3 regions of the Oceanicella sp. genome follow, and region 3 is predicted to be linked to each of the others. Evidence: riboswitches for the same ligand, from Rfam matches in the RefSeq annotation. Region 3 holds a riboswitch; each other region holds the start of a gene.

What was found. A riboswitch is a leader RNA that binds a small molecule or an ion and turns the genes downstream of it on or off. The one in region 3 is predicted to bind cobalamin.
Region 1: linked by a shared signal. The riboswitch ahead of AC1HC7_RS02735 (CbtB domain-containing protein) and the one ahead of AC1HC7_RS08905 (energy-coupling factor ABC transporter permease) in region 3 are both predicted to bind cobalamin.
Region 2: linked by a shared signal. The riboswitch ahead of AC1HC7_RS15775 (TonB-dependent receptor plug domain-containing protein) and the one ahead of AC1HC7_RS08905 (energy-coupling factor ABC transporter permease) in region 3 are both predicted to bind cobalamin.

Annotation. Positions count from the first base shown of each region.
Region 1 is NZ_JBWOMN010000016.1:70,467-73,732, reverse strand. Features, by position in the region: gene AC1HC7_RS02745 (cobalt-precorrin-5B (C(1))-methyltransferase) at 1-435, shown strand, start outside; gene AC1HC7_RS02740 (precorrin-6A/cobalt-precorrin-6A reductase) at 432-1,217, shown strand; cobalamin riboswitch at 1,277-1,526, shown strand; gene AC1HC7_RS02735 (CbtB domain-containing protein) at 1,561-1,734, shown strand; gene AC1HC7_RS02730 (CbtA family protein) at 1,936-2,685, shown strand; gene cobW (cobalamin biosynthesis protein CobW) at 2,678-3,266, shown strand, end outside.
Region 2 is NZ_JBWOMN010000119.1:2,820-6,085, reverse strand. Features, by position in the region: partial or broken gene AC1HC7_RS15780 (TonB family protein) at 1-243, shown strand, start outside; gene AC1HC7_RS15775 (TonB-dependent receptor plug domain-containing protein) at 254-2,197, opposite strand; cobalamin riboswitch at 2,340-2,555, opposite strand; gene AC1HC7_RS15770 (AMP-binding protein) at 2,641-3,266, opposite strand, start outside.
Region 3 is NZ_JBWOMN010000064.1:57,541-60,806, forward strand. Features, by position in the region: gene AC1HC7_RS08895 (DUF2125 domain-containing protein) at 1-103, shown strand, start outside; gene queG (tRNA epoxyqueuosine(34) reductase QueG) at 196-1,395, opposite strand; cobalamin riboswitch at 1,437-1,674, shown strand; gene AC1HC7_RS08905 (energy-coupling factor ABC transporter permease) at 1,794-2,468, shown strand; gene fzlA (FtsZ-binding protein FzlA) at 2,551-3,219, opposite strand.

The DNA.
Region 1 (3,266 bases), on a different contig from region 3:
GCGTTTCTCGACATGGGGGATTTCGCCGGGGGGTTGCTGAAATACCTGCGCGCCAACCCGGTGGCGCGGCTGACGCTGGCCGGGGGCATTGGCAAGCTCACGAAACTGGCGCAGGGGGCGATGGACCTGCATTCCGCCCGCAGCCAGGTGGATTTCGAACGGCTGGCGGCGATGGCGCGGGCCGCGGGCGCCGACCCGGCGCCGGTGCGCGCCGCCAACACCGCGCTGGAGGCGCTGGGCCACGCCGGCCCCGATCTGGCGCGCGCGGTGGCCGAAGGCGTGATCGCCGCCGCGCGCGGCGTGCTGCGCGACGCGCCGGTGGCGCTGGAGGCGGTGGTGATCGACCGCGAGGGCAAGGTTTTCGCCCGCGTCGCGGCCCCCGCCCCCGGCGCCGATGTCGCCCCCGGCGCCGCCCCGCCCGCGCGCAGGCCATGACGCTGCTGGTGCTGGCGGGCACGGCGGAGGCGCGCGACCTGGTTGCCGCGCTGGCCGCCGCGCGCGCGCCATGCGTCGCCTCGCTGGCCGGGGTCACCGCCGCCCCGCGCCCGCTGGCCGTCGAGACGTGGCGCGGCGGCTTTGGCGGCGAGGCGGCGATGACGGCGCGGCTGCGAGACGCCGGGATCACTGCGGTGATCGACGCCACCCACCCCTTCGCCGAACGCATCAGCGCCCGCGCCGCGCGGGTCTGCGCGGCGCTCGACCTGCCGCGCCTGACCCTGCGCCGGCCGCCCTGGCGCGAACCGCCGGACACCGCGCCGCCCTGGCGCCGGTTCCCGACGCTGGAGGCGGCGGTGACGGGGCTGCCGCCGGGCGCGCGGGCGCTGGCCGCCACCGGCGGGCGGTCGCTGCCGGCGATCGAACGCGCCCTTGGCGGCGCGGACATGGCGGCGAATGCGGCGATCCTCGCCCGCGTCATCGGCCCGGTCGCCGGGCCGCCCCCGCCCGCCGGCCTGCGCCTGATCCACGCCCGCCCGCCCTTTGACGAGGCGGCGGAGATCGCGCTGATGCGCGCCGAAGCCATAACCCATCTGCTGACCCGCGATTCCGGCGGCCCGGCGCGCGCCCGGCTCGACGCGGCGCGCACGCTCGCCATCCGCGTGCACATGATCGCCCGCCCGCCGCCGCCGCCCGGGGGCGGCGTCGAGACCGTGGCCGAGGCGCTGGACTGGGCCCTGCGCCATGCCGGCGACCGCGCGCCGGGCCGCCCGGCGCAATAGGCGCGAACACGCCCTGAAACGCCGCGTTCCGAACTTGACAGGCGACGCGCCAGCCGGGCATGTGGAGGGACTGACATGGTTCCCGCGCGGACGTTCTGAAACGCCCGCCGGATTAAAACGGGAATGCGGAACGGGCCGACCCAAGCCGGGGGCCCCCAGCCGCAGCCGCCCCCGCGACTGTATGTGGATGGCGCGCCTCAGCAAAGCCACTGCCCCCCGGGGCGGGAAGGCGAGGCCGCCGGGACGCCCCCCGCAAGGGGGCGCCGCCGATCCATCAGCCAGGAGACCTGCCATGTCGCGCGCAACCCAAACCCCGTCGGGTGTGACGGGACAGGAGAACGACATGACCACTGCCAGCATTGCCGCCCCGACCCACGCGGAAACCAGCCTCACGGCCATCGTTTCCGCGCTTCTGGTCGGCGGGATCCTGATTTTCGGCGCGGGCTTCGCCGCTTCGGACACCGTGCATGACGCCGCCCATGACACGCGCCACTCGGTGGCGTTCCCCTGCCACTAGCCCCGCCGCCAGCCCCTGCCGCCAGCCCCGTCGCCAGCCCCTGCCGCCAGCCCCTGCCCTCAGCTTCTGCGCGGGAATCCGGCGGGACCGCCGCGCCAGGGGGGGGCGGTCGCCACGCGCGCCGGGCCGCGGGGCTGGTCATGCGCAAACAGCCGGTCGCGCGGCGCCCGACGCCCCGATCCGGCCTGAAAAGGTAGTCACATGTTGAAAACCCTGTTCGCCAGCGCCTTGTTCGCCGGCGTGGCTGCGGGCGTGCTCATGGCATTCCTGCACCAGACCATGACCGTGCCGCTGATACTCGAGGCGGAGCTTTACGAGACCGGCGTGAAAACCCATTTCGCCGGCGCCGAAACCGCCGGCGGCGCGGCGCAGATCGCCGAGGACGGCCACGCCCATTCCCACGGCCCGGCGCCCGCCGGCGAGGGCTTCGACGTGACCCGGCTTGGCTATTCGGCGCTGGTCGCGGTGCTCAGCATGAGCGGCTTCGCGCTGCTGATGACCGCGGGCTTCGCCATTGCCGAGCGCATGGGCGCCCGATCCGTCGACGCGGCGCAGGGGCTGCTCTGGGGCATGGCGGGGTTCCTCGCGGTGCAGCTGTTTCCGGCCATGGGGCTGGCGCCGGAGGTCCCCGGAGCCTCGGCCGCGGCGCTGGAAACGCGCCAGGTCTGGTGGCTGAGCACGGTGGCGCTGAGCGTCGCCGGCATCGCGGCGCTGGCCTATGGCGGCGGATTCTGGCGCTTCGGCGGCGTGCTGCTGATCGCGCTCCCCCATGTCATCGGCGCGCCGCACCCGGCCGAATTCACGGGGGTCGCGCCGCCGGAGCTGGCCGGGCTGTTCGCCGCCCGCGCGCTGGGCGTCGCCGCCGTCGCCTGGCTGGCGCTGGGCGCGACGGCAGGCTGGATCTGGGCGCGGCGCGGCAATCTGACAGCGGCGCAACCCGCCCATGGATGACCTGAAGCCCGCCCGGGGCGACGGCGCGCCGCGCGCCGCCGCCCCAACCGCCAAGGCCCCAACCGCCAAGGCCCCAACCGCCAAGGCCCCGACCGCCAAGGCCCCGACCGCCAGGTCAGCGACCGCCAAGTCAGCGAAACGCCCGGCGCAAAAAATCCCGGCGACGGTGATCACCGGGTTTCTGGGCGCCGGCAAGACCACGTTGATCCGCAACCTGCTGGCCCGGGCCGGCGGGCGGCGCATCGCGCTGATCATCAACGAATTCGGCGATGAGGGCGTCGACGGCGATTTGCTGAAGGGCTGCGGCGACGAGGCCTGCGCCGACGGCGACATCGTGGAACTGTCCAACGGCTGCATCTGCTGCACCGTCGCCGATGAATTCGTGCCCACCATCGAGGCGCTGCTGGGGCGCGCCGACCCGCCCGAGCACATCGTCATCGAGACCTCGGGCCTCGCCCTGCCGCAACCGCTGGTGCGCGCCTTCAACTGGCCCGAGATCCGCAACCGCGTCACCGTTGACGGGGTCGTCGCCGTGATCGACGGCCCCGCGACCGCCGCGGGCCGCTTCGCCCATGACGAGG
Region 2 (3,266 bases), on a different contig from region 3:
CGGAAGCGCTACCCGCGACCGGCCCTGCGTCGCGGGCGCGAAGGCGTCGTCCGCATCGTCGTGACCATCGACCGCAGGGGCGGTTTGCTGTCGGCGCGGCTGGCGCGATCATCGGGGCGCGCGGCGCTGGACCGCGCCGCGCTGGCCGCTGCCCGGGCCGTGGGCCGTTACCCCGCGCCGCCCGCCGGGCTGTCCGGTCGCCGGTTCAGCTTCGCGATTCCGATGCGCTTCGCCCTGCGCTGAGCGCGCCGCCTCAATAGGCCACGCTCAGCCCGACGAAACCGGTGACGCCGCGGGCGGTGTAGCCGTCGACCTCCTGATACGCGGCGTCGGCGAGGTTCTCGATCCGCGCGGTGATCCGCACGGTTTCGTTCAGCCGATAGGCGGCGGCGATGTCGATCACCGCGTAGTCATCGAGCCGCACCCGCGACGCGCCGAAGGCCGGGGCGGTGAAATCGGTGTCGTAATTGCCGATCACCACGCGCGCGGACGCGGTGACCTCGGCGTCGCCGCCCATGAAGGCGTAGCTCGCCGACACCCGGCCTTCATGGCGCGGGCGGCGCGCCTCGATGCCGCCGTCGGCGGTTGCGGCGTTGAGCCAGGTATAGGCGGCCGAGAGGCTGAGGCCGTCGGTCACCGCGACGCTGCCGGCGACCTCGACGCCCTGCCGGCGGCTGGTTCCGGCCAGGTTGACCGGCGTGGCGATGAAGGCCGGGGCCGGGAACAGGGTCTCGATCTCGTTCTTCAGGCGTTCCTGAAAATAGGTGACGTCGATCGTGGCGCGATCGTCCCAGAAGCTTTGCTCGACCCCCAGGTCCCAGCTGAAATTCGCCTCGGGCTCAAGATCGGGATTGCCGGCGAAAGCGGCGGGAATGAAGCCGAACTGTTCGAAGAAGGTCGGGTTGGTGACGCCCTTGCCGAAGCTGCCGTGAAACCGCGTGCCGGTGGCCTCAAGCAGATAGGACGCGCCGGCGCTGTAGGTGAAGGCGTCCTGGAAATCATCGTTCAGATCGTAGCGCAAGCCGATCTGCACGTCGAGATCGTCGAGGAACCTGCCCCGGTATTCCCCGGCGACGCCGAACAACGCGCGGGTCTGCCGCGCCAGTTGCGACGGGTTGAAGACCAGCGCCGGATCGACGTTCTCGAAGCGCTCGCGCTCCCATTCCACGGCGAGCGCGAGGCTGTGCCGCGCGGCGTCCAGCGTCGGCGCGTCAATGGCGACGCTGGCCTGATACGCCGCTTTCAGGCGGCTGGAGGCCACATCGGCGCTGGGCGCCGCGTTGGTGAGGTTTTTCGATCTCACATCGGTGTAGTTCAGCCGCGCGCCATGCCGGACGCGCCCGCCGAAGCTGTCGAGCCGCCCGTGCAGCGATGCGAAAACCTCGCGCTGGCGCAGCGAATTGTCGGCGTCGCTCACCAGCCCGGCCCGCTCGGCGGCGCCGAAATTGAACTGGTCGGACTCCGAATCGCGATCGACGAGCCGGAACGAGGCGCCCAGCGACAGATCGTCAAACGGCGTGACGCTGGCCCTGGCGTTCAGGGTCAGGTTGCGATCCGCGTCATCCTCGCCCCCGGGGCTGTCGCTGACGTCAAAGCCGCCGTCACGCCGATAGGCGCCCGACAGCGACAGGTCAAAGCGGTCATTGCCGCCGCGCAGATAGGCCGAGGCCAGCCCCGCGGCGCCGGATCCGCCCTCGGCCGCGCCGCCTGCAGCGAAGCCGCCGCGCGGGCCACGCCGGGTCACGATGGAAATCACGCCGGCGGCGGCGTTGGAGCCGTAAAGCGCCGATTGCGGGCCGCGCAGCACCTCGATGCGCTCGATATCGGCAGCGAGCAGCCCGGCGAAATCGTATTCTCCGGTCTGCGCGGCCGAGACCTCGACGCCGTCGATCAGCACCAGCACGTGGTTGCCCTCGGCGCCGCGCAGGCGGATCTGGGTCAGGCCGCCAGGCCCGCCCGACCGGTTGACCGCGACCCCGGGCAACGCGCGCAGGGCCTCGGCGGCGTCGCGGATCTGGCGGCGTTCGATGTCTTCGGCGGTCACCACGCTGCTGGCCCGGCCATAGGCGTCGGCGGCGATCGGCCTCTGCCCGCCCGACACCAGGATTTCGCCGAGCGCCAGCGGCTCCTCCGCCCTCGCAAGGACCGGAATCGCGGACAGGGCCGCGAATGCGCAGCAAAGTTTTCTCATGGTCATTCCCCTCCGGCGGGCGGGGGCCCGCCGCATCGGTTGCATCGCGCCGATGGAGAGAGAGAGACCCCGAGAGCCCGACCCCGCCAAAGGCCATTCAGACTCACCGCTGCGGAAGAAACCGCCCCGACGACGCGCCCCGCGTCACGGAAGGGTGATGGCCTTGGCAGGTCTCCTGGCTCGCGGGTCGGGGCCCTTGCCTCGCCTTCCCGACCTGCGCGGTCAGTGGCGTTTGGAAGCAGGGCTCGCCGCTTACAGTTGCGGGGGCAGCCACGGCATTGGCCCCGTCGGGGGCATCCGCACCGTGTTCCCTTTTCATCCATCCGCCCGTGGGCGGGTAGGAACCAAAGCTGGCGCCAGCTAAGCCAGCGGGTTCGCCGGCGTCAACAGGATTATGGGCCGGGGCGGCGACCCCGGCGCGTCAGACATGGCGCGTCAGACATGGCGCGTCAGAAATCCTTCCAGTTCTCGATCATCCAGTCGCGCATCAGGAATTTCTGCGGCTTGCCGGTGACCGTCATCGGCAGTTCGTCGGTGATGCGGATATGTCTGGGAATCTTGTAGTGGGCGATCTGGCCCTGACAGTGATCCCGCAGCGCCTGCGCGTCCGGCGCGGCGCCCGGCGCGGGCGTGACCCAGGCGCAGACCTCCTCGCCAAGCCGCTGATGCGGCACGCCGAAAACCTGAACATCGCCCACATCCGGATGGCGGCGCAGGAAATCCTCGATCTCGCGCGGGTAGATGTTTTCGCCGCCGCGGATGATCATGTCCTTCAGCCGCCCGACGATGGTGCAGAAACCTTCCGCGTCCAGCTCCGCCAGATCCCCGGTGCGCATCCAGCCGCCGCCATCGATCGCCTCGGCGGTCTTTTCCGGATCGTCCCAGTAGCCGTGCATCACCGAATAGCCGCGCGTGCACAGCTCGCCCGGCGATCCGATGGGGGCGATGGCGCCGGAGTCGTCGATGATCTTCACCTCCAGATGCGGGTGGATGCGCCCCACAGTGGCGCAGCGCTTTTCGATGGAATCGTCGACGAAGCTCTGGAAGGACACCGGCGAGGTTTCGGTCATGCCGT
Region 3 (3,266 bases):
GTCGAGCGACGGCAAGGCGCTGGAGGCGCCGCTGATCTTCAAGGCCGGGCTGATGTTTCTGGGGCCGGCGCCGCTTGGCCCGGCGCCCCGCCTGCGCCGCTGATCGTTTTTGCCGCCGCCGGCCGGCCCGGGTCCTTCCCGATGCGGCGCAGCCGCGAGCGCCGGGCCTGACGGGCGACCGCCGCCCCCGGCTGTTCAGGCGGATCGTGGCGAGGGCGACCCGGGCGCGGCACCCGCCCCAAGCCCGTCATCGCCCGCATCGTCTTCGAGCGCCGCGCGCCATTCCTCGGCGACCTCCGGGTCGGCGTCCGGGCGGGCCAGCGCCGCCAGCGCGGCGCGCGGGATCAGCCGCGACAGCGCCCAGACCGCCGCGCCGCGCACCAGCGGTTCGGAATCGTCCAGCCGGGCGCGGGCCGACGGGGCCAGCGATTCCATGCCTGAATTGCCGATCGCGGTCAGCACGTTGCGCAGGAATCGCGCGCGCCCGATGCGCTTGATCGGCGACGCCCGGAACATGTCGCGAAACCCGGCCTCGTCCAACCCGGCGAATTGCGCCAGCAGCGGCCGCGTCAATTCCACCCGCGCCAGATACCCGGCCTCCGAGGCGGCCTGCGCGAACTTGTTCCACGGGCAGACCGCAAGGCAATCGTCGCAGCCATAGATGCGGTTGCCGATCAGCGGGCGCATCGGGCGCGGGATCGGGCCCTTCAGCTCGATGGTCAGGTAGGAAATGCAGCGCCGCGCATCCAGTTGAAACGGCGCCGGAAACGCCGCTGTCGGGCAGATGTCGAGACAGCGCCGGCACGACCCGCAACGCTCCGCCCCCGGCGGATCCGGCGGCAGATCCAGCGTGGTGAAGATCGCGCCCAGAAAAAACCAGTTGCCCAGATCCCGCGACAGCAGATTGGTGTGCTTGCCCTGCCAGCCCAGCCCCGCCGCCGCCGCCAGCGGCTTTTCCATCACCGGCGCGGTGTCGACGAACACCTTGATGTCGCCGCCGGCCCGTTCGATCAGCCAGCGCCCCAGCCGTTTCAGGCGTTTCTTCAGCGGGTCGTGATAGTCGCGATTGCGCGCATAGACCGAGATCGCGCCCCGGTCCCGGTGATCGAGCAGCGCCAGCGGGTCGTCGCGCGGCGTGTAGGGTTCGGCCAGCATCGCCACCGCGCGCGCCTCGGGCCACAGTGCGGCGGCGGAGCCGCGCCAGGTCTCGCGCGCCGCCATCCACTGCATGTCGCCATGGCGCCCCTTGTCGAGAAAGGCGCGCAGCCGCGGCGCCGCAAGCGGCGTCGCGTCGGGGCGGCAGACGCCCATGGCCGCAAAACCCTCGCGCCTTGCCTGCGCCGCCAGCGCCGCCTTCAGCTCGGCCCCCGGGGCTGCGGCGTCTGGTCCGGTCATCGCCGGCCCTCCGGGTCTTGACGAACCTTCCCGGCGCTGAAACCTTGCCCGGGCCTTTCGGCGCCCCGAGGCCTCGCGGCCGCCAAGGGCGAAACGGGAAGCCGGTGACCCCCGCCGCGCGCATCGCGCCGGCGGGTCAGTCCGGCGCTGCCCCCGCAACGGTGGGCGAGGACAGCGATGCCATCATGCCACTGCGCGATGCGTGGGAAGGCGGCGTCGCCGGCGGTCGCGGGACCGCTTCTCGCAAGCCCGGAGACCGGCCGAAAAGCGTTGGCGCGCGCGATGCGGAGGGCGTCGCGGGCGCGGTCGCGCCCGGCGCGCGGCCGCGTCCCGATCCTTCCATCGCGCATCATCAAGGCCGCGCGGGGCATGCGCGGCGTCAAGGAAGGACCACCATCATGCATATCGAACCGGGACTCGTCGTCGGCGCCAAGGCGGCGCTCGGCTACGCCGCGGCGGCGGGGGCTTTCGGGCTTGCCGCCCGCGCCGGCCGCCAGACCATCCGCGATGCGGGGCTCGGCGGGTTCGCCGCGCGCAGCGGGCTCGCCGCCGCCGCCGTGTTCTGCTTTTTCGAGGTGATGCCCCACTGGCCGGTCGGGGTGTCCGAGGTGCATCTGATCCTCGGGTCGACGCTTTTCCTGATCTTCGGCGCCGGCCCGGCGGCGATCGGGCTGGCGACAGGGCTGCTGATCCAGGGGCTGTTCTTCGCGCCCGCGGACCTGCCCCAATACGGGATGAACGTGGCGACGCTGATCTTTCCGCTGTTCATGATGCGCGGGCTGGCGGCGCGGATCATCGCGCCGGGGCTGCGCTACGCCGATCTGGGCTACGGGCAGGCGCTGGCCCTGTCCGCCGCCTATCAGGGCGGGGTGGTCGCCTGGGTGGCGTTCTGGGCCTTCTACGGGCAGGGCTTCGGGGCCGAGTCCGTCGCCGCCGTGACCAGCTTCGGGGCCGCCTACATGCTGGTGGTCGTGCTCGAACCGCTGGTGGATCTGGCGGTGCTGGGCGGCGCCAAGGCGGTTCGCGGGCTCGAGCGGTCCGGCCTGGTGACGCCCCGGCTGCTGTCGGCCTGACCGGCCCGACCGGTTGCGCCCACCGTTTCGGCGGCGCCGCGCGGCGCCGCCGGAATCACGGGGGGCGGCGCGCGCGCGCAGCCTAAAAATCCAGATCGGCGTAATGGGCCGGGGGCGGAAAGCCCGACAGGTGATCCGACAGGATCGAGCGGAACGCCGGGCGCGACTTGATGCGCGCATACCAGTCCTTGGCCGGGGGCGAGACGCGCCAGTCCACGTCGCCGATGTAGTCGAGGCAGCTCAGATGCGCGGCGGCGGCGAAATCGGCGATGGTCAGTTCCTCGCCCGCCAGCCATTTGCGCTGATCCACCAGCCAGCCGATGTATTCCAGATGCACGTTCATGTTGCGCGACCCGGCGCGGATGCGGGCGCTGTCGGGGTGGCCGCCGCCGCGCATCTTCTTCATCACCCGCTCCTCGACCAGATTGGCGGTCACCTCGGCCTGCATCTTGTCGTCGAACCAGGCCACCAGCCGCCTTGTTTCGGCGCGCGCGGCGGGGGCCTTGGGCAGCAGCGGGCGTTCGGGGCGGGTTTCCTCCAGATATTCGGTGATGGCGGCGCTGTCGGCGACGATCGTGGCGTCGTCATCGACGAAGACCGGCACGCGGGCGGCCGGGTTGAGGCGCAGGAAATCCAGCTCGCGCTGCCATGGCGCCTCCTCGACCAGTTCCACCTCGATGCGCTTTTCGGCGAGCGCGAGGCGGACTTTCCGACAGAACGGCGACAGGGGCAGGTGGTGGAGACGGCGCATGGGGCAAGCATCCGGGAACCGGGAACGGGGTTTGCGGAAACTGCATC